Regions from separate parts of the Streptomyces sp. NPDC008086 genome, predicted to be linked through region 1. Evidence: riboswitches for the same ligand, from Rfam matches in the RefSeq annotation. Region 1 holds a riboswitch; each other region holds the start of a gene.
What was found. Region 1 has a riboswitch for cobalamin ahead of ACFZBP_RS03045 ((2Fe-2S) ferredoxin domain-containing protein). Riboswitches for the same ligand answer to the same signal wherever they lie in the genome.
Positions count from the first base shown of each region.

Region 2: it holds a riboswitch for cobalamin, as region 1 does, so the genes downstream of both, cobN (cobaltochelatase subunit CobN) here and ACFZBP_RS03045 ((2Fe-2S) ferredoxin domain-containing protein) in region 1, are expected to answer to the same signal.
Region 3: it holds a riboswitch for cobalamin, as region 1 does, so the genes downstream of both, ACFZBP_RS29665 (cobalamin biosynthesis protein) here and ACFZBP_RS03045 ((2Fe-2S) ferredoxin domain-containing protein) in region 1, are expected to answer to the same signal.
Region 4: it holds a riboswitch for cobalamin, as region 1 does, so the genes downstream of both, ACFZBP_RS02540 (energy-coupling factor ABC transporter permease) here and ACFZBP_RS03045 ((2Fe-2S) ferredoxin domain-containing protein) in region 1, are expected to answer to the same signal.

Region 1 is NZ_JBIBIA010000001.1:682,214-685,411, forward strand. It holds gene ACFZBP_RS03040 (ABC transporter substrate-binding protein) at 1-633, opposite strand, end outside; gene ACFZBP_RS03045 ((2Fe-2S) ferredoxin domain-containing protein) at 786-1,217, opposite strand; cobalamin riboswitch at 1,257-1,451, opposite strand; gene ACFZBP_RS03050 (Fe-Mn family superoxide dismutase) at 1,673-2,314, opposite strand; gene ACFZBP_RS03055 (transcriptional repressor) at 2,443-2,889, shown strand; gene tsaD (tRNA (adenosine(37)-N6)-threonylcarbamoyltransferase complex transferase subunit TsaD) at 3,051-3,198, shown strand, end outside.
Region 2 is NZ_JBIBIA010000003.1:301,958-305,155, reverse strand. It holds gene cobG (precorrin-3B synthase) at 1-1,128, opposite strand, end outside; cobalamin riboswitch at 1,211-1,356, shown strand; gene cobN (cobaltochelatase subunit CobN) at 1,387-3,198, shown strand, end outside.
Region 3 is NZ_JBIBIA010000008.1:490,969-494,166, forward strand. It holds gene ACFZBP_RS29660 (cobyric acid synthase) at 1-862, opposite strand, end outside; gene ACFZBP_RS29665 (cobalamin biosynthesis protein) at 859-1,800, opposite strand; cobalamin riboswitch at 1,901-2,043, opposite strand; gene ACFZBP_RS29670 (hypothetical protein) at 2,153-2,374, opposite strand; gene ACFZBP_RS29675 (anion permease) at 2,418-3,198, opposite strand, start outside.
Region 4 is NZ_JBIBIA010000001.1:564,270-567,467, reverse strand. It holds gene cbiQ (cobalt ECF transporter T component CbiQ) at 1-506, opposite strand, end outside; gene ACFZBP_RS02545 (energy-coupling factor ABC transporter substrate-binding protein) at 513-887, opposite strand; gene ACFZBP_RS02540 (energy-coupling factor ABC transporter permease) at 884-1,597, opposite strand; cobalamin riboswitch at 1,627-1,835, opposite strand; gene ACFZBP_RS02535 (Rid family hydrolase) at 1,864-2,253, opposite strand; gene ACFZBP_RS02530 (LysR substrate-binding domain-containing protein) at 2,326-3,198, shown strand, end outside.

The DNA.
Region 1 (3,198 bases):
GAAGAGCTTGACCGGCGTGACTCCGGCGAGCCTGCTCTCGACCGTGTCGAGGGTGGCGTGGAGCTTCTTCAGCTCCTTGTCGGCTCGTTCCGGCACCCCGAAGATCTTGGCCACGTTCCGGATCTCCCGGTCCATCGCGTCCATGGTCACGGGCCCGGAGGGGCATTCCTCGATGTTCAGGTAGGAGTTGATCCCGGCCTTGGACAAGGCGTCGCGGCTGCGGCCTTCCTTCTCGTCGAAGGTGCTGGCGAAACCCCCGTAGGTGAAGTCGGGTTCGGCGGCGAGCAGCGTTTCGAAGGACGGGTACTCCTTCGCGATGACCTTGATGCCGTCGTACGCGTCCTGGTACTCGGGGAGGATCTTGTCGTCGAGGTAGGCCGTGCCCACCATCGACTTCTCCAGGCCCAGCGCCAGCATGACCTCGGTCGCGTGCTGGTTCAGCGACACCGCGCGCTGCGGAGGACGCTGATAGGTCGTCTTCACACCGCAGTTGGAGAGGGTGACGGGGAAGCCGTCGGCGGCGGAGCCCGACCGCGCGGCGTCGTCCCGGGTGGCGCTCCCACCACAGCCGGATATCAGCAGGGCCGCGGCAGCGATCGCCGACAGCAGGGACATCGGGCGCTTGCCCATCATGGGGTGGGTCCTCTCACCGCGGGGTGGAACGGGAACGGTCCGGACTGGAAGGTGGTCCGGAGGACGGCCGGGTACGACAGCCGGCCGGAGTGGCTGAAATCGATCGCGTCGAGGCGCTCAGGGCGGGTCTGGTCGGGTCGGGAGTCGTCGAGTCAGGCGCGTCGAGTCAGGCGCGGCAGCTGTCGAGCCGCCGCGGCAGCCGATGACACGGAGTTCCCGGCCCGGGCACGCCGAGGCGGGGTGAAGAGGTAGAGGTCCAGGATGTCCGGCAGTTCCGCGATGCCCGGTCCGCCCGCCCGTACCCAGGCGGCGATGTCCTCGGTCGCGGCGGGATCGTTGACGAGGCCGAACCAGACGGGACGGCCACCGGCGGCACGCCCCTCGGACGAAGGCTGCACGACGATCACATTCGCCTGCTCGCACACGTCGAGACACTCGGTGACCCGGACCGGGGCGTCCTCGGCCAGACGCGCGGTCTGCTCACCGTGGTCCACACCGGTCACCTTCGGACTGCCACAGCAGCAGTCCCGGCACACCACGACCCGGCACGGCACCGCACCGTCCCGCGACACCGCCATGGGCATCCCGACACACCCGCCTCCCCGGGGAAATCCGCCCCAGTCACATCGAGGAGGCGACCGCGTGAGTCTCCTGGCTCTCGGGTCAGTGCTCGTCCCGGCCTTCCCACCCGCGTCCGGGCAGTGGTCTGTTCGGGATCCGCTCGCCGATCACAGTGGCGGTACCGCGCCGGATTCACACCGGCTTCCTCGTTCCGCCGTCGCCTTTGTCGCGGGCCATCATGGCAGAAGGACACGTCATCTCATACGCCCGCGGCGCGATGAGCCGTGGTGAAGCGCAGCACACGCCCGCGCACGAAAGCACTGCGCGCTGCCTCCCTTGACCGCGAACCGGGACAGCCGAAGGGCTCCCGCGAGTCACGTCCTCGCGGAAGCCCTTCGTCATACCGCCTGCAAGTGAAGGTTGAGAAGACGATCACGAGCAGGACATCTGCGCCGACGCGGCTACGGCATCACCACGCTCACGGCGCGAGCAGCAGGCTGTCACCGCGCTCCTTGGCGGCGGCGTAGCGCTTGGCGACGTCCTGCCAGTTGACGACCTGCCACATGGCCTCGATGAAGTCGACCTTCTGGTTCCTGTACTGGAGATAGAAGGCGTGCTCCCAGGCGTCGAAGACCAGGATCGGGGTCGAGCCCTGGCCGACATTGCCCTGGTGGTCGTAGACCTGCTCGACGATGAGGCGCCCGCTCAGCGGCTCGTACGCGAGCACACCCCAGCCCGACCCCTGCGTGGTGGCCGACGCCTTGGACAGCTGCGCCTTGAAGCCCGCGAAGGACCCGAAGGACTCGGCGATGGCGTCCGCCAGCTCGCCCACGCCGTCCTTCTCCAGCGGCTCGCCGCCGCCCTCACCGGTCATGTTGTGCCAGTAGATGGAGTGCAGGATGTGGCCGGAGAGGTGGAAGGCCAGGTTCTTCTCCAGGCCGTTGATCGACCCCCACGACTCCTTGTCCCGGGCCTCCGCCAGCTGCTCCAGCGTGTCGTTGGCGCCCTTGACGTAGGCCGCGTGGTGCTTGTCGTGGTGCAGCTCGATGATCTCCGGGCTGATGACCGGAGCGAGCGCCGAGTAGTCGTACGGAAGCTCCGGGAGGCTGTACACCGGCATGTCCAACGTCCTCCGTCATAATTGCGAACGATGTGCAGCTGCACGCTAACAGCAAAAAGGTCGCACGCTGATCAGGCATTGGTCCTAGGACCGCGGTCGCGTCGCACAGCCAGGGGGCGTTCGTACTGTTGCAAGAGACTCGCGACCAGCGGCCGGAGACCGTACAGCCGGAGCACCGCGCCTCATTGATGCGACACGGACTGCGCTGCACACCGGGCCGTCTGCGCACCCTCGCGCTCCTGCATGCATCCGGGCTCCATCTCTCCACCGCCGAGGCCCGTACCGGACTGGCACGGAGGGGGAAGGCCGTCCACACCACCACGGTCTACCGCACCCTGGAAACCCTGGCGGCCGTGGGCCTGGTCCACGCGGTCCCCGGTCCGGGCCCGACGCGCTATGGCATCACGGGCGAGCCGCATCACCACATCGTGTGCGGGCTGTGCGGCCATGTCGCGGCACTGGCCCGCGAACATCTGACGGAAGCGGCGGGGCGGATCGAGGAGCTGACCGGGCTGCGGCCCGACGCATCGGGATCGCTGCTCGTCTACGGCCGGTGCTCGCGATGCGCCGTCTGAACGAATGGACGTGACGCAGAGCCGGGAGGGTGCGGAGCTGCGTCCGAGGACTGGACGTGTCAGGCAAGACGGCGCCCCGCACCCTCTTTCAGTCTTGCGCAGCCCGGTATCTTCTTGCAAGAGGTTCGTTATTGCGATCGAGTTGCAATAGGAGGTGGGCGATGGGCTCTCCGATCGTTCTCGGCATCGAGTCGTCCTGCGACGAGACCGGTGCCGGCCTGGTCCGGGACGGGCGGCTGCTGGGGCATGCGGTGGCGTCGAGCATGGACGAGCACGCCCGTTACGGCGGGGTGGTCCCCGAGATCGCCG
Region 2 (3,198 bases), on a different contig from region 1:
GTGATCGCCGCGCGGACGACCGCAACGGCGCTCGCAGCCGGACCAGTACGCCGGCAGCCCGCCGCCCGCGGTGAGCGACGCGGCCGCGTCCGAACGGATGTCCGCCCGCGACTTGGCGCAACCGGGCCGTCCGATGCAGGCACCGACACCGAGCCAGGGAGAGTCCGGGGCCGTGATCAGACCGACGGAGTCTAGGCCGGGAAGCCGGTCGGAGCGCACTGTGGGAAGGATCACTCCACGCCAAGGTGTCAGCCGCAGCTCATCTGACGCGGTCGCCGTCAGCGCGGTCCACTGGGCGGCGGTGAGGCGGCCCAGCGGGGCGAGGACGGACAGGCTCGTCGTGCCGTCGGGGCCGGTGACGACACCGGGGGAGGGGGACGGCCCGCTCACCGGCGGCCAGGCCGGCGAGGCATGTCCGGCCCCCAGCCGTCGTACGACCTCGTGCGCCAACTCATCGACGGGGAGCGGGAGTTCGGCCACCCGCCAGACCTGGCCGGCACTCGCCTCCAGGAACACCTCGGCGGCCAGCAGCGCCGCCCGAGGCGCGTCATCGGCGGTCAGGACCGCCACGGAATCCGCGACCCCGACCCGCAGCCACACGGCCCCGTCCGGCGCGGCCCGCAGGGTCACGTCCGGGTCGAGCCCGGCGACGTCCCCGCGCCCGTCGTCGAGCGCGAACAGGAACCGCCCGGACAGCCGGGCCGCCGCCTCGCTCGCGCACAGCAGCTCGTCCAACGCCCGCAGCCACGGCCGTACGTCGGCGTGGCCGCGCCCGTCCAGCCCGGACAGCGGCGAGGCCACCACATTGCGTACCCGTTCGTGCCGCCACGACGGCAGCAGCCCGGCCGCCTCCAGCCGGCTCGCCAACTCCCCGCCGCAGCCCGTCGGCAGACCGCGCAGCTGGACGTTGCCCCGGGACGTCAGATGCAGGTCCCCGTCGCCGAGTTCGAACGCGGCCCGGCCGAGTTCCACCGCCTGACCGACCTGGAGCACACCCCCGGGAATCCGGATCCGGGCGAGTGCGCCGTCGTCCGCCGTGTGCAGCCTCAGTGCGCCCGGGCATGCGTCGTCGCGGTCCCGTGTGACCCCTGTGGCCTGGGACGACGGTCGGATGGAGGGCGTGGACATGGCGGCGAGCATACCGACCGTCCCGGTGACCGTATGCCGCCGCCTCCGCATGCCGACGGCTGGTCCCGTGGCCCTTACTATGCTTCTCGGTGGATCATCCGGTCCGCCACCGCCACGACGGCGACAGGGGAGGAAGCCGGTGCGAATCCGGCGCGGTCCCGCCACTGTGAGCCCACCCCGCCAGGGTCGGGTGAGTCAGGAACTCCCGCCGTCAGACACCACCCGGGGCGCGGACACCCCGAGGAAGGCCGACGCCGCATGATCCTTCTGCTGTCGACGTCCGACACCGACCTGCTCAGCGCCCGCGCGGCGAACGGCCCCGTGCCCTACCGCTTCGCCAACCCCGCTCGGCTCCCGCTCGACGACCTGCCCGCGCTCCTCGACGGCGTCGCCCTCGTCGTCGTACGCCTCCTCGGCGGTCTGCGCGCCTGGCAGGAAGGCCTCGACCTGCTCCTCGCCGACGGCCGCCCGGTCGTCGTCCTGACCGGCGAACAGGCCCCGGACGCCCAGCTGATGGCCGCCTCCACGGTGCCGGTCGGCATCGCCGCCGAGGCCCACGCCTACCTCGCCCACGGTGGTCCGGCCAACCTGGAGCAGCTCGCCCGCTTCCTGTCGGACACGGTCCTGCTCACCGGGCACGGCTTCGAGGCACCGGCGGCCGCCCCCAGCTGGGGCCCGCTGGAGCGCGAGTCCCGGGCCGACGGCCCGACGATCGCCGTGCTCTACTACCGCGCCCACCACATGAGCGGCAACACGGCGTTCGTGGGCGCCCTGTGCGACGCGATCGAGGACGCGGGCGGCCGGCCGCTGCCGCTGTACGTCGCTTCCCTGCGGGCCCCGGAGCCCGAACTCATCGACGAACTGCGCGCCGCCGACGCCATCGTCACCACCGTGCTCGCCGCGGGCGGCACCAAGCCCGCCGAGGCGTCCGCCGGCGGCGACGACGAGTCCTGGGACGCGGGCGCCCTGACCTCCCTCGACGTGCCGATCCTCCAGGCCCTGTGCCTGACCGGACCCCGGTCCGCGTGGGAGGAGAACGACGAGGGCGTCTCCCCGCTCGACGCCGCCAGCCAGATCGCCGTACCCGAGTTCGACGGCCGGCTCATCACCGTGCCGTTCTCCTTCAAGGAGATCGACGCCGACGGCCTGCCCGCCTACGTCGCCGACCCCGAGCGCGCGGCGCGCGTCGCCGGAATCGCCGTACGCCACGCCCGGCTTCGGCACATCCCGGCCGCCGACAAGCGCCTCGCCCTCGTCCTGTCCGCCTACCCGACCAAGCACTCCCGGATCGGCAACGCGGTCGGCCTCGACACCCCCGCCAGCGCCGTCGCGCTGCTCAGGCGGCTCAAGGCCGAGGGCTACGACTTCGGCGACACCGACATCCCCGGGCTGGTCTCCGGCGACGGCGACGAGCTGATCCGCGCGCTCATCGAGGCCGGCGGCCACGACCAGAACTGGCTCACCGAGGAGCAGTTGGCCCGCAACCCGGTGCGGATCCCGGCGGCCGACTACCGGCGCTGGTTCGCCACGCTGCCGGAAGAGCTGCGGACGGCCGTCGAGCAGCACTGGGGTCCGGCGCCCGGCGAGATGTTCGTCGACCGCAGCCGCAACGAGGAGGGCGACATCGTCCTCGCGGCCCTGCGCTTCGGCAACCTGCTGATCCTCATCCAGCCCCCGCGCGGCTTCGGCGAGAACCCGATCGCGATCTACCACGACCCGGACCTGCCCCCCTCGCACCACTACCTCGCCGCCTACCGCTGGATCGCGGCCCGCGCCGAGGACGGCGGTTTCGGCGCCGACGCGATGATTCACCTCGGCAAGCACGGCAACCTGGAGTGGCTGCCCGGCAAGAACGCCGGCCTGTCCGCCGCCTGCGGCCCCGACGCGGCCCTCGGCGACCTGCCGCTGATCTACCCGTTCCTGGTCAACGACCCCGGCGAGGGCACCCAGGCCAAGCGCCGCGTCCACGCCACCCTCATCGACCACCTCGTCCCGCCCATGGCCCGCGCCGACTCCTACGGCGACATCGCGCGCCTGGAGCAACTCCTCGACGAGTACGCCCAGATCTCC
Region 3 (3,198 bases), on a different contig from region 1:
CGACACCCGGCTCGGCGGCGAGGGCGTCCACGTCGGTGAAGTTGGACATCAGCGGCACGGCGCAGACGGCGACCCGCAGCACGTCCTCGCCGACGGGCGGCGCGACGACCGACTCCCGGACCGTCCCGCGCAGCGAGACCCGCAGCCCGTCCTCCTCGTCGATGCCGAGGCCGTGCCGGAAGGGCAGGACGCCGTACGTGTGCCGGCCGGTGAGGCCGCGCAGCATGTCGAGCCCGGGTTCGAGCAGCGAGACGTCGCCCCGGAACTTGTTGACCAGGAACCCGGCGATCAGCGCCTGGTCCTCGGGGGAGAGCAGCGCCACCGTCCCGAAGAAGGAGGCGAAGACGCCCCCGCGGTCGATGTCGCCCACGACCAGCACGGGCAGCCGGGCGCTGCGGGCGACGCCCATGTTGACGATGTCGGTCCGCCGCAGATTGATCTCCGCCGGAGACCCCGCGCCCTCGCAGATCACCGCGTCATACGTGTCCCGCAGTTCGGCGAGGCAGTCGAGCACGGTCCCGAGCAGCGCCTGCTGCCGCCCGCCGTGGTACCCGCGCGCGCTCATCTCGCCCACCGGCTTGCCCAGCAGCACGACCTGGCTGCTCCGCTCGCCGCCGGGCTTGAGCAGCACGGGGTTCATCTGCGCGGTCGGCTCCACGCGGCACGCCTGCGCCTGCATGGCCTGCGCCCGCCCGATCTCGGCGCCCTCGCGCGTCACGAACGAGTTGAGGGACATGTTCTGCGCCTTGAACGGCGCGACCTTGACCCCCTGCCGCACCAGCCACCTGCAGATCCCCGCGGTGACGACGCTCTTGCCGGCGTCCGAGGTGGTGCCGGCGACGAGAAGTCCCCCGCCCGTCATGACGTACGTCCCTTCGCGATACGGCGCGCGGCGGCACAGACGCCGAGCGCCAGCCAGCCGACGCGCTTCGACAGCCGTACGGCCCGCTCGATGTCCTGGACGGCGACGGCGCGCCCCGCCCCGTTGAGCACCGGCCGGTGCTCGACCCGCCCGCCGTACGACAGCGTCCCGCCGAGGCGCACCCCGAGCGCCCCCGCGAACGAGGCCTCGACGGGCCCGGCGTTGGGGCTCGGGTGCTTGGCGGCATCGGCGCGCCAGGCACGCACCGCCCCGCGCGGATCGCCCCCGGCGACGGCGGCGAGTACGGCCGTCAGCCGCGCCCCCGGCCATCCGGCCACGTCGTCGAGCCGGGCCGAAGCCCAGCCGTACCGGCGGTACTTGGGCGACCTGTGGCCCACCATGGCGTCGAGCGTGTTCACGGCCCGGAACCCGAGCAGCCCCGGCACCCCGCCGACGGCCCCCCACACCAGCGCCCCCACCACCGCGTCGGAGGTGTTCTCGGCGACGGACTCCACGACGGCCCGCGCGATCCCGTCCGCGTCGAGCGCCTGCGGGTCCCGTCCACACAGATGCGGCAGCCGCGCCCGCGCGCCCTCGACGTCCCCGGCCTCCAGGGCCCGCCCGATCGTGCGGGCCTCCCGGGCGAGCGAAGTCCCGCCGACGACCGCCCAGGTGGCGGCGCCGGTCAGCGCGACGGAAGCGGTGGGGGAGCTACGGACGACACGGGCGGCGACGGCACCGAGCGCCACGGCGCCACCGGCGCACACGGCGCTGTGCACCGCACCCCGCGCGCGGTCGTCGCGCCACAACACTCTCTCCACGGCGCCCGCGGCACGTCCGAACGCGGCGACCGGATGCCCCCGGCGAGGGTCGCCGAGCAGCAGGTCACCGAGAAGTCCGGCGGCGGCGCCGTACGCGAAGACGCGATCGGCTCGCATCAGGGTCAGCCGACCGTGGGGTCAGACGACGGTCTGAAACTGCGTGTCGATCGGCAGGCGAGCATCGCGTTCTGTCCTCACTCAGGGTGTCCACGCCCTGGTTCGACGAGTCCGGCGGTGAGAGTTCCTGGCTCCCGGGGCTTTCTACCCCGGTGACAGTGGCGGGACCGCGCCGGATTCACACCGGCTTCCTCTCCTGCCGCCGTAGCTGGCCCCGGAAGTCCACCACGGGGTTGGAAGGGCCGTCAACTTGCCGTTGACCTGCGACGGGAGAGTGTGCGAAGGCCCACACACGCCTGAGGTGCGGGACGGTGATCCGTCCCGCACCTCGGGTGTTCGCGTCTGTCGTGGGTCAGGCCACGATCAGGTAGATCCCGTATCCCACGGCCGCCGCGCATGCCGCGAAGCACGCGTAGGCGCCCGTGACCGCGAGCGCGGCCGAGTCGCCCTGGGCCACCGCTCGTTCGCGGCGGGACAGACCCGAGATGCCGAGGGTGAACAGGCCCACGAGGGCCACGGTGACCACGAGGCTGACGCCGAAGACGGAGCCGAGAGCCGCCCAGTCGATCTTCATGCTTCTTCTTCCTTGAGTACCGGGAGGAGTAACCGGGTGGGGGTCAGACCGCGGCCTGCGAGGGCGACGGCGTCGGCTCGGAGGCCGGGGCCGGGATGGTGGCCGACAGGTCCTCGGCCGTCGTGCCCGCCGGGGGCGGGGTCACGGCGGCCATGGCCGTGGTCACCACGCCGGGCGGCTCCTCGGTCTCGTTGACGTTGGTGTGGTCGATGACCTCGCGGCGGGAGATCTTCCAGATCGCGGCGCTGGAGCCGATCAGGAAGACCGCGACGAGGGCCGTGCCCCAGGCGCCGAAGCCCGTCACGTACTCGGCGAGCGCGCCGACCAGGGCGGCGGCCGGCAGGGTCAGGCCCCAGGCGACGAACATCCGGGTGGCCGTCGACCAGCGGACCACGCCGCCCTTGCGGCCGAGGCCCGCGCCCATCACCGAACCGGAGACGGAGTGCGTGGTGGACAGGGAGAAGCCGAGGTGGGAGGAGGCCAGGATGACGGTGGCCGCGCTGGTCTGGGCGGCGAAGCCCTGCTGCGGCTGGAGGTCGGTCAGGCCCTTGCCCATGGTGCGGATGATGCGCCAGCCGCCCAGGTAGGTGCCGAGCGCGATGGCCAGACCCGCCGAGAGGATGACCCACATGGGCGGGTCGGAGTCGGGGGCGAGGGTGCCGCCGGCGACCAGGGCGAGGGTGATGATGCCCATCGTCTTCTGCGCGTCGTTGGTGCCGTGCGCGAGGGAGACCAGACCGGCGGAGGCGATCTGGCCGGCGCGGTATCCCTTCTTGCTGGCCTCGCCGTCGGCCTTCTTGCCGAGCGTGTAGGTCAGGCGGGTG
Region 4 (3,198 bases), 120 kb from region 1:
CGAGCGGCCTGGGCCTGACGGATACGGCGCACGGAGTCCAGGAGCAGGAAGCTCATCCGGTACGTCACCAGGGCGACGTCCACGACGGGCGCGGGCACCCCGGCCCGTACCAGGCGGGGCAGCAGATCGGACATCGGCGTGGTGAAGGCGAACAGCAGCACGCCCAACGAGGCCGCCGAGGTGCGCAGCAGCAACTCCCCGGCGCGCAGCGGGCCCTCCGCGGCGAGGGACACGAAGCCGTCCGGCCCGCCGACCTGGACGAGCAGGGTGAGCGCGCCGGTCACACAGAAGCCGAGCGGCACACGGTAGGCCCGCCACAGCCGTCGCGCGGGCACGCCCGCCGGACCCAGCAGTACGGCGAGCGCGGTGACCAGGACCAGCGCGGCGCCCGGCCAGGGCGGCAGCGAGATGGCGAGCACGGTGAGGCCGAGCCCGAGCACGGCCTTGTCCACGGGGTGACGGCGGCGCCAGCGACTGCTGTGCGCCGCCGCGTCGATCGGCAGCACGAGAGGTCAGGACCTCTCGGCCGTGGACTCCTCGGCGGTCGCGCCGGCCGCGCTCTCCGCGCCGCCGACCCGCTCCAGCGCCCGCTCCTCGCCCTGCCGCCGACCCCGGCGCAGACCGAAGTAGTAGGCGAGGACCCCGGCGCCGAGGGCGGCCTGGAGGGCGAAGAGCGCCGACTCGATCTCACCGGACGGCGGCTCGTACAGCGGCGAGAACCACGGCTCGTAGTCCGGCTCGATCTCGGTGATCGCGGTCTCCGCCTCGGCGTCGGCACCCGCGAACGGCTCCTCCTTGTGGTCGCCGAGGCCGAGGGCCAGCGGCAGCACGGCGAGGGCGGCCACGACGACCAGCAGCAGAATGTTGATCTTCGTGTTCCTGCTCATCGGGCCACCGCCTCGGTCTCGGTCCCGCTCTCGGTCCGGGACTGCTTCCTGGCCAGGAGCACGCCCAGCCGGGTCAGTTCGCCCTTGCTGGACTGCACCAGCAGCCGCATCACGAGCACCGTGAGCAGTCCCTCGCTCACCGCGAGGGGGATCTGGGTGACGGCGAAGATGGAGCCGAACTTGCCGAGCGCGCCCAGGAATCCGCTGCTCGGGTCGGGGAAGGCGAGGGCCAGCTGGACACTGGTCACGCAGTAGGTGGACAGGTCGGCGAGGAAGGCGCCGAAGAACACGGCGACCATGAGCGGCACGTCGTAGCGCCGCAGCAGCTTGTAGATCGCGTATCCGGCCCAGGGGCCGACGATCGCCATCGAGAAGACGTTGGCGCCGAGCGTCGTCAGACCGCCGTGCGCGAGCAGCAGCGCCTGGAAGAGCAGGGTGATGGTGCCCAGCACCGCCATGATCGGCGGCCGGAACAGGATGGCGCCCAGACCGGTGCCCGTGGGATGCGAGCAACTGCCCGTCACCGAGGGCAGCTTCAGCGCGGACAGGACGAACGTGAAGGCTCCGGAGGCGCCGAGGAGCAGCGTGCTCTCCGGGTGCTCCTTGACCTCACGGGTGAGTGAACGGACGCCGTGGACGACGAAGGGCGCGGACGCGACGCCCCAGGCGACCGCGTGCGCCGGAGGCAGGAAACCCTCGGCTATGTGCATGGCTCAGCAGACCCTCTCCAGCACCTCGTGGATGGTTGACGCGCCCTGGTCGGTCTCCTGGCTTACGGGTACCACCGCCCGTGCTCCGCCTTCCCGGGTCCCGAAGGACCCAGTGGCTGCCCGTGAGGGCCGGAGCCGGACTTCCCGATTCACAGTGGCGAGGGCCGCACCGGCATCACACCGGGTTTCCCGTTCACCAAGGCGTGGTGACAGTAGTGCCCGGACCGGGTGGCTGACAAGCGCGCCCAGGGGGCGTGAAAGGGGCGCTACGGGAGGGGCCGACGCGCGTACACCTCGATCTCGATCTTCATACGAGGGTCGGCGAGACCGCACCTGAGCATGGTGGCGGCCGGCCGGACCTCACCGAAGCAGCGGCGCAGAACCGGCCAGCAGGGCTCGAAGTCCGCACGGTCGGGGAGCAGATACCGCACTCGCACCACATCCGAGAAAGCGCATCCCGCCTCGGCCAGCGCGGCCCCGATATTGCGCAGGCACTGCTCCGCCTGTTCCACCACGTCGTCGGAGATCGTCATCGTGCCGTAGTCGAACCCGGTCGTCCCGGACACATGCACCCAGTCACCGTCGACCACGGCACGGGCATAGCCGATCTGCTCCTCGAAGGTCGAGCCGCTGAGGATCGCACGTCGCTCTGTCATGCGCCGCACGCTAGGTGACCAGCGCAGATACGTCTAATACTGCAGAGGGCATGACCTGATATCCCTGGGCGTATGAACCGACCGGAACTGCCCCTGCCCCAACTGCACGCGTTCGTCGTGCTCGCCGAGGAACTCCACTTCGGCCACGCCGCCGCCCGTCTCGGTATCGCCCAGCCACCGCTGAGCCAGCAGATCAGACGCCTGGAGGACAAGGTCGGCCACGCCCTGTTCCACCGCGCGCCAGGAGGCGTCACGCTCACCCCGGCCGGCCGTGAACTGCTCCCCGCCGCCCGGCGCGCCCTCACCGACGTCACGGACGGCCTGGCCGCGGCCCGCGCCGTCGGCAGCGGCCGGGCCGGCACCCTGCGCCTCGGCTTCGCCGCCTCCCTCGCCCTCACCGTGCTGCCCGGCCTGCTGCGCACCTTCCGGGACCGGTTCCCCGGCGTACGTCTGGACATCCACGAGATGACCACCGCGCCGCAGATCGCCGCCCTGCACGACAGGGCCATCGATGTCGGCCTCCTGCGCGAACCTCCCGCCGACCAGCCGGAGCTCGGCTTCACAACCGTGCTCAGCGAGCCGTTCGTGGCCGTCCTGCCGTCCGCCCATCCGCTGGCCGCGCAACGGACCGTACAGCTCGCGCAGTTGGCGGACTCGCCCTTCGTGCTGCTGCCGCGCGCGGTCGGCCCGCAGCTGTACGACCGGATCACCGGCCTGTGCGCCGAAGCCGGCTTCACGCCTCGGACCGTCCAGCACGCCGTGGAGTGGCAGACCGTGTGCGCCCTGGTGCAGACCGGCCTCGGCGTCTCCCTGGCACCGGCGAGCATCCGCCGTATCCGCCTCAAAGGCGTCGCCTTCCGCAGGATCGAGCCCGGCGACGCCCGCACGCGCGTGGCCGTCGCCTGGCGCGCGGGCGACCCGAACCCGCTGGTCGCACACCTGCTG